Regions from separate parts of the Rhizobium binae genome, predicted to be linked through region 1. Evidence: predicted binding sites of a transcription regulator. Region 1 holds the regulator's gene; the other holds the start of a gene.

The links. Region 1 encodes PhoB, which activates phosphate uptake and scavenging genes when phosphate is short. Its sites were predicted from a motif close to TGTCATNNANCTGTCAT; they were not measured.
Region 2: a site for PhoB is predicted at 4,275-4,291, ahead of J2J99_RS12265 (UDP-2,3-diacylglucosamine diphosphatase). Genes of this name have one in related genera too.

What each region holds. Positions count from the first base shown of each region.
Region 1 covers NZ_CP071604.1:555,163-562,377, reverse strand. The annotation lists gene J2J99_RS02735 (aspartate aminotransferase family protein) at 1-516, opposite strand, end outside; gene J2J99_RS02730 (GcrA family cell cycle regulator) at 942-1,475, shown strand; gene J2J99_RS02725 (hypothetical protein) at 1,649-1,906, shown strand; gene phoB (phosphate regulon transcriptional regulator PhoB) at 2,004-2,687, opposite strand; gene phoU (phosphate signaling complex protein PhoU) at 2,823-3,536, opposite strand; gene pstB (phosphate ABC transporter ATP-binding protein PstB) at 3,581-4,396, opposite strand; gene pstA (phosphate ABC transporter permease PstA) at 4,412-5,734, opposite strand; gene pstC (phosphate ABC transporter permease subunit PstC) at 5,731-7,212, opposite strand.
Region 2 covers NZ_CP071604.1:2,497,648-2,504,862, forward strand. The annotation lists gene J2J99_RS12250 (MlaE family lipid ABC transporter permease subunit) at 1-973, opposite strand, end outside; gene dgcA (N-acetyl-D-Glu racemase DgcA) at 1,072-2,055, shown strand; gene J2J99_RS12260 (MFS transporter) at 2,007-3,227, opposite strand; gene J2J99_RS12265 (UDP-2,3-diacylglucosamine diphosphatase) at 3,404-4,243, opposite strand; gene J2J99_RS12270 (histidine phosphatase family protein) at 4,422-5,171, shown strand; gene J2J99_RS12275 (FAD-binding oxidoreductase) at 5,209-6,648, opposite strand; gene J2J99_RS12280 (NADP-dependent malic enzyme) at 6,869-7,215, shown strand, end outside.

The sequences.
Region 1 (7,215 bases):
CGCGGCGCGGACCGCTTCGATATCGCCGAACGGCACCTGATCGAAACCCGGCGCCTTGGGGCCGAAGCCTTCGAGATATTTCTCCTGGCCGCCGGCGGCGATCGTCGCAAGCGTGCGCCCATGGAAGGCGCCTTCAAACGTGATGATGTGGAAGCGCTCGGGATGGCCCTTGGAAAACTGATAGCGGCGCGCCGTCTTGATCGCGCATTCGAGAGCCTCGGCACCGGAATTGGTGAAGAACACCTTGTCGGCGAAAGTGGCGTCCGTCAGGCGTTTGGCCAGGCGCTCCTGGCCGGGGATCTCATAGATGTTGGAGAGGTGCCAGACCTTGTCGGCCTGCTCCTTCAGGGCGGCGACCACATGCGGATTGCCGTGGCCGACCGACGTGACGGCGACGCCGGCGCCGAAATCGAGATAACGCTCGCCGCTTTCGGTGATCAGCCACACGCCCTCGCCTCGCTCGAACCGCAACGGGGCACGAGAATAGGTGTCATAAAGCGGCGCGGCTTCTGCCATGGCGCGGGTCTCCCGATCAGCGTTGTCAATCACCGGACTCCGGCTAAGAAAACCAGGCCCGAAAAATCAAAAATGCCGCCTTGCGGCGGCGACCAGCACTATTTCCTCTTCGCGCTGCAATGTCAACAAAACTGCGCCCTTAGCGCATGCAGCAAGCTTGTACAGCGGCATTTCCGGCCTTCAACAGGCATTATTGCAGAAATGACACGCACAGGCAGCAAGTTGGGGAAAACTCCGAATTCGATTCATCCGGATTCCCGCGACTCTTGTCACGGAGTCAGGCTCACACTAGGTTAAAGTTCAATTACTAGACTGCATGCGGCGGAACTAGTCACCAAAATTGATCAGGCGTTTCCTGTTTCGGAGGCTTCCGGGACAACGGTGAGGGATTCTGCCATCACCAACGCAGAAGGTGGAGACAGGGCATGAACTGGACAGACGAGCGGGTCGAGAAACTCAAGAAGCTGTGGTCCGAAGGGCTGAGCGCCAGCCAGATCGCGGCACAGCTTGGCGGCGTGAGCCGAAACGCCGTTATCGGCAAGGTGCACCGGCTGAGCCTGCCGGGCCGTGCCAAGGCCGGCGGCACGGCGACGGCGGCGCGCACGCCGAAGCGCCAGACATCGACGCCGCGCGCGCCGAGCTACGCCTCGCGGATCACCACCCGCACCGTGACCCGCCAGCAGGGCGCAACGATGCTGAAGGAGGAGATCGAGGTCGATGCGGTCGAGGACATGGAATATGTGCCGGCCGGCAACGTGGTCGTTCCGATTTCCCGCCGCCTCGGCCTGACCGAACTGACCGAACGCACCTGCAAATGGCCGGTCGGCGATCCGCTCAAGGACGATTTCCACTTCTGCGGCTGTGAATCTCCTGACAATTCGCCCTATTGCAGCTATCATCAGAAGCTCGCCTACCAGCCGATCAACGAACGCCGCCGGGCGGCGGCGCGGGTCAGCTGAGCGGCCACGCCATCGTCAGAATGCAGAAGACGGGCCGAGTGGCCCGTTTTTTATTGGTTGGAGTGGGAAGCTGTAGGTTTTTCCTCGACGCTGTGCGAATTCGGGCTGCGGCTTCTCTCGTGCTCTTCGCATGGATCCGAGGGTCAGGCCCCTGGGATGACAGAGGAGAGGTGGTGCCTAGACGCATAAGCCTCGCCGGCGCGATGAAGTTACGGCAGAAGCGCCGCTTCACAAGCTACGTCAGCGGTGCGTTTGGCGAGAACGCCAACCCACACTCCGTCATCCCAGGGCTTGACCCTGGGATCCACAACCAGGCACCCGGCTTCGATAATTTCCCTGCAGTTGAATGCCATCGCTCCTCCCGCAGCGCCAGCCGCATGGATCCCAGGGTCAAGCCCTGGGATGACGGAGGAGAGGTGGTGCCTGGATGACAGAGGTGAGCTGGTGCCCGCTCATACGCCGCGCCGGTGCGATGAAGGCCTGGGAAAGGCTGCACCGGCGGAACGCCAACCCCACACTCCCTCAGCCTCAGGCTTCCATCGAATAGCCGGCGCCGCGGACGGTGCGGATGACGTCCTGCATGTTGGAGAAGTTCAAGGCCTTGCGCAGGCGGCCGACATGGACGTCAACGGTGCGTTCGTCGACATAGATGTCGTGGCCCCAGACGCCGTCGAGCAGCTGCGAGCGGGAGAAGACGCGGCCCGGCGACGACATCAGGAATTCCAAGAGGCGGAATTCGGTCGGGCCGAGGCGAACTTCGCGGCTCTTGCGATGGACGCGATGGGTTTCGCGGTCGAGCTCTATATCGCCGCATTTCAGCACCGAGGACAGCACCTCCGGGCGGGCACGGCGCAGCATGGCCTTGACGCGGGCGACGAGTTCGGGGGTCGAGAACGGCTTGACGACGTAATCGTCGGCGCCGGTGGACAGCCCGCGGACCCGCTCGCTCTCCTCGCCGCGCGCCGTCAGCATGATGATCGGCAGCCGCTCGGTTTCCGGCCGCATGCGCAGGCGCCGGCAGAGCTCGATGCCGGAGACGCCGGGCAGCATCCAATCGAGGATCAGGAGATCGGGCGTGCGCTCCTGAAGCCTGATCTCGGCCTCGTCGCCGCGCAGGATGGTATCGACCTCGAAGCCTTCCGCTTCGAGATTATAGCGGAGAAGCACGCTGAGGGCCTCTTCGTCTTCAACAACTGCAACTCTCGGGATCATGCGTGTCCGTCTCCTCGCGCACGATCCTTAAACCGGGAATGATTTAAGCAAGGGATCCCGCGCAAAATCAGAAATTGGCTGCGACCGCTTTGCGCGCCCGGACGGGCGCGCACGCAATGGGCTGGTTCGGCACGGTTATTCCGTGGCGGCACCGACGGTGTTGGCGCTGTCGTCCTTCGGACGGTCGCCTTCCGGCTGGGCGCCGGTCGCCATGTAGTAGATCGTTTCGGCGATATTGGTCGCGTGGTCGCCGATGCGCTCGATGTTCTTGGCGCAGAACAGAAGATGCGTGCAGCTCGTGATGTTGCGCGGATCTTCCATCATATAGGTCAGGAGTTCGCGGAACAGCGACGTGTACATCGCGTCGATCTCGTTGTCGCGTTCGCGGATGGCATTCGCCTTGTCGGCGGCGCGCGTCGTATAGACGTCGAGCACTTCCTTGAGCTGGACAAGCGCCAGCTCGGACAGGTGCTCGAGACCGCGGGCGAGCTTGCGGGGAACGCCGGTGCTCTGCACGGCGATGACGCGCTTGGCGGTGTTCTTGCCGAGGTCGCCGACGCGTTCGAGATCGGCGGCGATGCGGATCGAACCCATGATTTCGCGCAGGTCCGAGGCCATCGGCTGGCGGCGGGCGATGGTGACGATCGCCTTGTCGCCGATCTCGCGCTCGGTGTGATCGAGGATCACATCGTCGGAAATGACCTTCTGCGCCAGCGCGGTATCACCGTTGACCAGCGCCCGGACGGATTCGGCGACCATCTGCTCGGCCAGGCCGCCCATCTCGGAAATCCGCCTGGACAGGAACTTCAGATCATCATCATAGGCAGAATAAATATGTGTCGATGCCATGGGGCTTTGTCCTCGAATAACGGGAAGGCTTCGGATAACCGCAATCAGCCGAAGCGACCCATGATGTAGTCCTGGGTGCGCGGATCGTCCGGATTGGTGAACATCTTGTCGGTGTCGTTCTCCTCGACGAGGTTGCCGAGGTGGAACATGGCGGTGCGCTGCGACACGCGCGCCGCCTGCTGCATGGAGTGGGTGACGATGACGATCGTGTAGTTCTCGCGCAGCTCGTGGATCAACTCCTCGACCTTGGCGGTGGCGATCGGGTCGAGCGCCGAGCAGGGCTCGTCCATCAGGATGACCTCAGGGCTGACGGCGACGGCGCGGGCAATGCACAGGCGCTGTTGCTGACCGCCGGAGAGGCCGGTGCCGGATTCATGGACGCGATCCTTGACCTCGTTCCAGAGGCCGGCGCGCTGCAGGCTGGTCTCGACGATCTGGTCGAGATCGGCCTTCGATTTGGCCAGTCCATGGATGCGCGGGCCGTAGGAGACGTTTTCATAGATCGACTTCGGGAACGGGTTCGGCTTCTGGAAGACCATGCCGACGCGGGCGCGCAGTTCGACGACGTCAATGTCAGGATCATAGATATCGTCGCCGTCGAGGGTGATCTTGCCGGTGACGCGGCAGCCCTCGATCGTGTCGTTCATGCGGTTGAGGCTTCGCAGGAAGGTCGACTTGCCGCAGCCCGAAGGGCCGATCAGCGCGGTTACGGTGTTTTCGCGGATGTTCAGGTTCACATCGAAAAGCGCCCGCTTTTCGCCGTAGTAAACCGAGACATCCTGTCCGATCATTTTATACGGGACGTTGCTCATCTTCTGATCCAGCGCCTTTTCAACTGCAGCTTCCGTCAACATGTTCATGATGTTTAACTCCGTTTACCAGCGGCGCTCGAAGCGACGACGCAAGAGAATGGCGCCCATGTTCATGATGATCAGGAACAGAAGCAGGACGATGATGGCACCCGAAGTACGTTCCACGAAGGCACGTTCGGCCTCGTTCGCCCACATATAGACCTGCACCGGCAGGGCCGTCGAGGGATCGAGCGGTGTCGCCGGCACGTTGGCGACGAAGGCGACCATGCCGATCAGGAGCAGCGGCGCGGTTTCGCCGAGCGCGTGCGCCAGGCCGATGATCGTGCCGGTGAGGATGCCGGGCATGGCAAGCGGCAGGACATGGTGGAACACCATCTGCATCTTCGAGGCGCCGAGACCCAAGGCTGCGGCGCGGATCGAGGGCGGCACGGCGCGCAGGGCCGCGCGCGTGGCGATGATGATCGTCGGCAAGGTCATCAGCGCCAGCACCAGGCCGCCAACCAGCGAGGCCGAGCGCGGCAGGCCTACGAAGTTGATGAAGACGGAAAGGCCGAGCAGACCGTAGACGATGGAGGGCACGGCGGCGAGGTTGTTGATGTTGACCTCGATCAGGTCCGTCAGCTTGTTCTTCGGCGCGAACTCCTCGAGGTAGATCGAGGCGGCAACCCCGATGGGCAGGGACAGCGCCAGCACGATCAGCATCAGGTAGAGCGAGCCGATGAGGGCGACGCCGAGGCCGGCAGCCTCCGGACGGCTGGAGTTGCCGTTGACGAAGAGGCCGGTGTTGAACTGCTTGTGGAGAGCGCCGTTCGCCTTCAGCTGGTTCATCCAAGTCAGCTGCTTGTCATTGACCTTGCGGTTCTTCTCGTCGACGGAGAGATCGATCTGGCCCTTGTTGGCACTGTCGATATTGGCGTCGGCGAGCAGCGAGACATTGACCGTCTTGCCGATGAGCGAGGGATCGGCGACGACCATGTCGCGCAGCTGGATCGGCGCGCTCTTGGAGAGCATGGCGGATGCATCGCGCACGTCAGGCTTGCTCGAGGCGTTGATATCCAGCTGCTTGACGATCGCGTCGCGCAGGAGAACCGGGTAATTGGCCGCGATCAGCACCGAAGGGTCGGCCGCCCGCTTGTTGCTGGGGTCGATCGTCTTCTCGGTGAATTCGATCGGCAGGGTGATCGCGGTCTGCTGAAAGGCGGTATAGCCTTTGCCGATCACCGTCCACAGCAGGATGAAAAGGAAGACAAGGCCGAAGGAAATGGCGGCGATGCCATAGGCCTGGAACCGGCGCTCGGCGGCGTAGCGGCGCTTGATGCCGATATCGCGGCGCGCCGGCGCCTTGGAGATGGTGACGCCTGTTGTGGGAGAAACAATATCCGTCATTCGTACTGCTCCCGGTATTTGCGCACGATGTAGAGCGCGTAGATATTGAGGCAAAGCGTGATGCAGAACAGCGTGATGCCAAGAGCAAAGGCAACCAGCGTCTGCGGGGAGGTGAACTCGAGGTCGCCCGTCAGCTGGTTGACGATCTTGACGGTCACCGTCGTCATCGGCTCGAAGGGGTTGATCTGAATGCGCGCCGCGACACCGGCGGCCAGCACGACGATCATGGTTTCGCCGATGGCGCGCGAGGCGGTCATCAGCAGCGCGCCGACGATGCCCGGAAGGGCTGCCGGCAGGACCACCCTCTTGATGGTTTCGGAGCGGGTGGCGCCGAGACCGAGCGAACCGTCACGCAGAGCCTGCGGCACAGCGGTGATGATGTCGTCCGACAGCGAGGAGACGTAGGGGATGAGCATGATGCCCATGACGATGCCAGCGGTCAGAACGCTCTGCGCCTGGATGAAGTTGGTATAGTTGCCGGAGAGCAAGCCGCTGATCTGAGCCGAGAAATCGCGCAGGAAGGGGCCGACGGTGACGAGGGCGAAGAAGCCGTAGACGATCGTCGGAATGCCGGCGAGCACCTCGAGAAGGGGCTTGGCAACGCCGCGCACCTTTGGCGAGGCGTACTCGGCCATGTAGATGGCGGCGAAAAGGCCGACCGGTACGGCGACCAGCATGGCGACCAGGCCGATATAGAGCGTGCCCATCAGCAGCGGGATCAGGCCGAACTGACCGAAGGAAGAGCTGCCGGCGCCGGCAAAGCGCGGATCCCAGACGGTTCCGAAGAAGAAATCGCCGGCGGGAACGACTGCAAAGAAGCGTGTGGCTTCCGACAGCATGGACAGCACGATGCCGATCGTCGTCAGGATGGCGATCGAGGAGGCGAGCAGCAGACCCCAGAGCATGACGCGCTCAACGCGATTACGGGCCCGGAAGCGGGGTGCGATGGCGCGCAGCGCGTAGAAGGCGCCGGCAACGGCCAGAACGAAGACGATCGCGGTCATGGCGATGCGGCTCGTCAGGCTCATGGCGTTGAGCTTCTTGGCGGCCTCGACCATGTAAGGCTGCGGCTGGCCGGCGAGCGGCACACCCTTCTCGCTGAGCTTGGCCTGCAGGGCAGCCGGATCGTTTGCGACCGCGGCCGCTTCGTCCGAAGTCAGCATCGTCAGGCCGCGGGCGACCGTCGCCACCATCGAATAGTTCAAATCCTGCTCGACCGCGACCTGGGCCTTGACATCGTCAGGGAAAGCATTGCGAACCGAGGACTGGATGATGCCGGGGCTCACGGAGAGCCAGACGCAGAGAACGATGAGGGCGGGAAGAACGGCCCAGATCGCAGCGTAAGCGCCGTAATAGGCCGGGCGTGAATGCAATGCGGAGGACCTGCCCCCGGCAAGTGCCGCGGCACGGCTGCGCGCGACCAGATAGGCGGCGGCGCCGATTACCACAAGGCACAGAAGTATGACGGATGTGCTCATTCG
Region 2 (7,215 bases), 1.9 Mb from region 1:
TCGACAGCGTCACCGCCTCGTGCAGGCGCGCCAGGAAGTTGGCGAAAGTGATTCCGGAATAGCCCCAGGCAACGACGGCAGCCCCGGCCAGCGAGGCGAAGTTCGCCAACACCGTCAGAAGCGGCAGTGCGATGGTCAACGCCACGAGCCTCGGAAAGATCAGCACGCCGATCGGATTAAGGCCCATCACCTTCAGCGCGTCGATCTCCTCGCGCATCTTCATGGAGCCGATTTCGGCGGTGATCGCGCTGCCGGAACGACCGGCGATCATGATCGAGGTCAGCAGCACGCCGATTTCGCGCAATTGCAGGATGCCGACGAGGTCGACGACGAAGACTTCCGCGCCGAAGTAGCGCAACTGGAAGGCGCCCTGCTGAGCGATGATCGCTCCGATCAGAAACGACATCAGCAGGATGATCGGAACGGCGCGAACGCCCATATGGTCGATCTGGTTCACGATCGAAGCCGGCGAAACACCGCTGCCGCGGCCGAACTTCATCTGCGCGCCGCGTACCGCCGAGCCGAGAATATACATGGAGGCGGCGAGATTGTCCCAGACGTCGTAGGTCATCTTGCCGATCGGCGCGAGGATGCGAGCGGCAAGGGAAACCCTCTCCTTCGGCTCCGGCTCCGGTTTGGCCGGTTCCTCGGAAAACATCGCCAGCATTTCATCGATATGCGGATTGGAACCTTCGAACCGCACCGTCCGCCCGGCCGCCGCCTCTTCCTTCTTCAACCGGCACAGCAACCAGATGCCCGCCGTGTCGATATCGGCGATCTCAGACAGATCGACCGTTAGGTTACCCGGCTTGTGGTGCAGGAGCTTTTCGAAATCGCGCAGCACAAGATGCACATAGGCGCTGCGCCAATTGCCGCTAAGACGCACATGCTGTCCCGAACCATCGGACTGGTCGTCGACGACAAGCGAGGCAGCGTTGCGATTCTCGGCGTTCAAGATACTTGTGTCTTTCAAGGCTTGCAGCGACAGTGCCGACTCGCGAAGCGGTTCGTCGCCCGGCGCGTCAATATACAGAAGCAACGTGCAATTTCCATGCTCGCAGGACAGCAATAATGCCGCGCATCCTTGATATCCAGATGAATTCCTTTCCGATTGCCGGGACTTTTACCATCGCGCGCGGCGCAAAGACGCAGGCCGAAGTCATCACCTGCACGCTGACGGACGAACGGGCAGAGGGGCATGGCGAATGTGTGCCCTATCGCCGCTACGGCGAAACGATGGAGAGCGTTCTTGCCCAGATCGAAGCCGTGCGTCCCCTGATCGAGGCGGGCATCTCGCGGCATGACCTGCTGTCGGCGATGCCGCCCGGCGCTGCCCGCAATGCCGTCGACTGCGCTCTCTGGGATCTGGAAGCCAAACAGATGGGCCAAAGCGTCGCGTTTCGGCTCGGCATTGCCGATCCGAAGCCGCTGACGACAGCCTATACCATCTCGCTCGCCGAACCGGAGGTGATGGCGGCCCAGGCCCGCGAACATGCCGGCCGCGCCCTGCTCAAGGTCAAGGTCGGCACCGGCGACGATGAAAGCCGCATCCGCGCCGTCCGCGCGGCCGCGCCCGAGGCCGCAATCATCCTCGATGCCAATGAAGGCTGGCCCGAAGCGGTGCTGGAGCGTCACCTCAACATTGCCGCGGAGGCGGGTGTGATGCTCGTCGAGCAGCCGCTGCCGGCCGGCCGCGACGCCTTGCTTGCCGAGATCCGCCGGCCGCTGCTCGTCTGCGCCGACGAGAGCGTCCACCATACCGGCGATCTCGCAAGCCTTGCCGATCGCTATGACGCGATCAACATCAAGCTCGACAAGACAGGCGGCCTCACCGAAGCCCTGGCGATGAAGGCAGAAGCCGAGCGGCTCCGCTTCGCCATCATGATCGGCTGTATGGTCGGCACCTCGCTTGCCATGGCGCCGGCGGTGTTGCTTGCCCAGAATGCCGATTACGTCGATCTCGACGGCCCGCTGCTGCTCGCCCGCGACCGCGAGCCGGGCCTGCGTTACGCCGCTTCCCTGGTATTTCCGCCCGAAAGCAGCCTCTGGGGCTGAAGGTAATAGGCTGAGATGACGATGCCGAGGCCACAGAACGCGACCAGCGCCATGACGTAAAAGCTGACGACGCCAAGTCCGGCGTAGAGGTAACCTGCAGCAATGGTCATCAGCGCCATCGCCATGCCGACATAAAAGAAGTAGGCGCCTTGGGCCGAGGATTCCTGCGTCTCCTGCACCGTCGCCACGATCCGCCGCTGCACGCCGGTATGCACGAAGGCGTAGGTAAAACCGTGGAAACATTGCAGCAGGAAGAAACCGGCAAAGCCCGTGTTCATGGGAAACAGTATCCAGCGGCAGACGCTGACGGCGCAGCCGAAGCGGATCAGCGTCCAGGCATTGAAGCGCCGGTTGAGACGCTTCGACAGGAAGAATACCGTCACCTCCGAAGCGACACCGGCGCTCCAGAGCAGGCCGACCTCAGCGCCGGAGAAGCCGAGCTGATGCCAGTAGATCGACGAGAAAGCGTTGAGGACGGCATGGCTCGACTGCTGGATGGCGACGCCGATCAGGAGTAGCAGCAGATGCGGCTCACGCAGGCCGCTGCCGGTGGCGGCGGGAATGTTGATCGGCTGGCCGCGCCGCCGCGTCGGCCCGATGCGCGGACAGAAGATCGCCATGACGACGGTCATGGTGAAGCCGAACACCATCACCGGCAGCACCATCTCGCCGCCCCACCGGCTGATTAGCCGACCGCCGACCAGCGTCGACACGATGAAGGCGATCGAGCCCCAGACGCGCATCGACCCGTAATCGAGCCCCCAGCGGCGCACGCCTGAGATGACGATCGATTCGACGACCGGCAGATAGGGCGCGAAGGTGGCGCCCTGCAGCGCATAGACGATCGTCACCGGCCAGAAACTCGTTGTCCAGTAGAGCGTGATCGCCGTCAGCAGTGACAGGCTACCCGACCAGAAAAGCACATCGGCGCGCTCCTTCAAGCGGTCGGCGATCATGGCGACGATGGGCGCCACCAGCACGCGGACCCCCATCGGTATGGCAAGGATGATGCCGATCTCATGGTCGCTGAAGCTGTGAGTCGCGAGCCAGACGGGGAAGAACGGCAGAACGATGCCGTTGACCAGCAGCGGCGCGCAATAGGAAAGGGCGCTGAGCAGCCGGAAGCGCGGCGGCGCTCCCTCACCTGTCGGGGAATGTTGAACGGGAATCATGGGAGGACCTGAAGGAAACTGAATGTTGTCCTAACACGCCACCCGAAAGGCGACTATTGCGAGAAATAGCCTCCTGAAACGATTTAAGAAATAAATAGGGCCTGTCGCCTGACGGTAACGGCTAAATTACTGTTGGGCGGACGCAGACGCGCCAACGCTGGATCAAACGGACAAAATCAGGCAGCCTGAGGCGCCAGTTCTGCCTCTTCGCGCTCGACAGCGGCGAGCGCCGTCACGGTGCTTGCCAGCCTCCGCCACGTGATCAACTCGAACGTGCCGTCCTCGTGCTCGGCGACCGCCGTGCAGCTTTCCACCCAATCGCCGGTATTGATGTAGCGGATGCCGTCCATGTCCTGGATAACCGCATGGTGAATATGACCGCAGATCACCCCGTCGGCACCGCTCTTGCGCGCCTCTTCGGCGACGACGCGCTCGAATTCGCCGATGAAATTGACGGCATGCTTGACCTGCAACTTGGCCCAGGCCGAGAAAGACCAGTAGGGCATGCCGAGGCGGCGGCGCACGGCCGCCAGCAGGATGTTGATGCGGATCGCCGTGTCGTACGCCCAGTCGCCGAGGTAGGCGAGCAGGCGGGCATTGCGAACGACGACGTCGAATTCGTCGCCATGCAGGATCAGATATTTCTTGCCGTCGGCGCCGTCATGCATCATCCGCTCGACGACCTCGATGCCGCCGAAATGCATGCCCGGGAAATCGCGCAGGAACTCGTCGTGATTGCCGGGAATATAGACGACGCGCGTGCCCTTGCGCGCCGTGCGCAAAAGCTTCTGGACGACGTCGTTGCACACCTGCGGCCAATACCAGTTGCGCTTCAGCCGCCAGCCGTCGACAATGTCGCCGACGAGAACGATCGTATCCGCCTCGTGGTAGCGCAGGAAATCCAGCAGGAAGTCGGCCTTCGCGGCCTTCGAGCCGAGATGGACATCGGAAATGAAGAGCGTGCGGAAATGTCTGGGTTCCATCATGTCTATCACGAGCAACGGCTCATGCCCCATCTTTCATATAGCCTTCCAAAACCAGACTCGTGTTTCAGGAAGATGACAAACTGAGGATAAGCCCTGCAAAGCTGTGCTGGCGGGGCGCCTCGCCGCACGGCGCAGCGACCATCTTGCCCTGCCTATTGAGCGCGTCCATGATGACGGCGATTCCAGATCCGACACTGCGGGATGGCTGATGCGTCTCTTTCTCGTTCGCCACGGCGAATCCCTCGGCAACATCGATGAACGGGCCTACCGCCGTTTCGGCGATCACAACGTGCCGCTGACGCAATGGGGCTACCGGCAGGCGCTGGAGGCCGGCGGCGTGATCGCCGCCTATTTGCAGGCGCCGCCAAGTCCTGATCTCGGCAAGCTGCAGGTCTGGTACTCGCCATTCCTGAGGACGCGGCAGAGCAAGGACGCCCTGCTCGAAGCCCTGCCGACAGGCGTCGTCGGCGATATCAGGGAGGATTATCTGCTGCGTGAGCAGGATTTCGGTCTCTTCACCGAAATCTACGACCACGCCGAACGGAAACAGAAGTTTCCCGAGGAATTCGAGAAATGGGCGAGGCTGCGCAGCAATAGCGGCAAATTCTACGCGCGGCCGCCGGATGGCGAGAGCCGGGCAGATGTGGCCCAGCGGGTGCGCCTGTTCCTCCAGACGGTCATGCGAGATGCCGAAAACGACGATCACAACGTCGTCATCGTCGGCCACGGCGTCACCAACCGGGCGGTCGAAATGAACTTCCTGCATCGCCCGGTCGAGTGGTTCGAGCGCTCCGACAATCCCGGAAATGCCGACATCACGCTGATCGAAGGCACACGCGCGCAAGGTTACAAGTCCATCCTGCTGCACCAGGCCGCCGACCGGCAGCCGGGGCAGGAAGATCAGTTGCGCGACGCCTACGGCGCAGTCGTAACGATCACGCCGAAGCCCGGCGGATAGATTTGCGCAGTTGTGACAGCCGCCGACGCCGTATCGATCAGGCAGCTCGCACGGCCCCTGTCGGCTTCACGTTCTGGTTCATCCGGAACAGATTGTTCGGATCATAGCGCAGCTTGATTTCAGCCAGACGCGCATAATTGGCGCCATACGCCATCTCGACACGATCCGTCTCATCCTCCGGCATGAAGTTGATATAGGCGGTGCCCACCGCATGCGGCTTGGTTGCCTCGAAGAGTTCGCGCGCCCAGCCGATGCAGCTTGCATCCATCTCCGCTTCCCGCCAGCGCGCATGCACATTCATGACAAAATGCGAGCTCCGCTGTGGAAAGGCGGTGGCCTCGGTCGGAATTCGGCCGGCTGCCCCGCCGACATGGCCGATGAATATCTCGCATTCCGGCCCCGGCAACTTGCGGACGGCATCGAGGAGAACATCGATCGCCGCATCCGAAAGCGCGGCGAAATCCTGGCTCTTCCAGTAATTGCGCGCACCCGGTGTCAGAAGCGGGTCGAATGCCTGCTGCCAGCCGGTGAAAGGTACCGGGCCGACGACGTCGGCAATCGGCTTTCCGATCCCGCGCAGCCCGGCCGCAGCCTTTTCGCCCGCGGCGATATCGCCGCAATAGCACATTGCGAGCACGAGGATCTCCTTGCCGTGCCATTCGGCCGGCAGGAACGGCAGCGGCGGTGCCTGACGCATCACCGCCCAGCAGGTTAGCTCGTCGGGTGCTGATTCCAGCGCCTGCCGATATTCCCGGAGCACTCTTTCCGCATCGGCGAAGGGATGCACCACCAGCCCGGCCAATACCTCATGATGGAGCGGGTTGAGCTGAAATTCGAAGGAGGTCACGACGCCGAAATTGCCGCCGCCGCCGCGCAGTGCCCAGAAGAGATCCGGCCTTTCCGTCTCGCTCGCTTTGACCAGTTCGCCGTCGGCCGTCACCACATCCACGGAAACCAGATTGTCGAGCGTCAGCCCGAACTTTCGAGTGAGCCAGCCGAAACCGCCGCCGAGCGTCAGTCCTGCGATGCCGGTCGTGGAATTGATGCCGGTCGGCAGCACCAGCCCGAAGGCCAGCGTTTCCTTGTCGATGTCACCAAGCGTTGCGCCCGGCTCGATTCGGGCGCGGCGTATCTCTGGATCGACCCGCACTGATTTCATCGCCGACAGATCGATGACGATACCTCCTTCGCACACGGCGTTGCCTGCGATGCCGTGCCCGCCGCCGCGCACCGACAAGAGCAAACTGTTGTCGCGGGCAAACCGTACCGCGCGCACCACGTCGGCGGCCCCGGCGCAACGCGCGACCAGTCCGGGCCGGCGGTCGATCATCGCATTCCAGATCGCCCGAGCCTCGTTGTAATCCGTATCCTTGCTGGTCAGGAGATTGCCGCGAAATCCGGCAGCAAAAGCATCCATGGCCACGTCATTGACCATCGTCTGCCCCTTTTGCAGGGTCGTGAGGTTCAAATTGTCCATGACTTCCTCCCTGCGACCGGCGCCCCGCACCGTCGCGCGCGGCATCTTGCGCTTGCTGCAGCCGTCAAACAAGTTTCCCCAAAAGGATTAGCTGGCCGCAGCCTCTGCCACCGATAGCCACCGTCACGAAAACTTCTCCCATTCCCCATTTCCATACTGTCGCCCGTATCCGATTGATGTATGGAGGAAACTCCAAAAAAAGACGTGCACGGAGGCGGCAATGGATCAGCAGGATAAATCCAAGACGGACAAGAACCTGACGAGCGGCGATCTCGACGAGCAGGCGCTCTTCTTCCATCGCTATCCCCGCCCCGGCAAGCTGGAGATACAGGCGACCAAGCCACTCGGCAACCAGCGCGACCTGGCGCTCGCTTATTCGCCGGGCGTCGCCGCCCCCTGCCTTGCCATCCGCGACAATCCTGAAATGGCGGCCGAATATACCTCGCGCGCCAATCTCGTCGCCGTCATTTCCAACGGTACCGCCGTGCTCGGCCTCGGCAACATCGGCCCGCTGGCCTCCAAGCCGGTCATGGAAGGCAAGGCCGTGCTCTTCAAGAAATTCGCCGG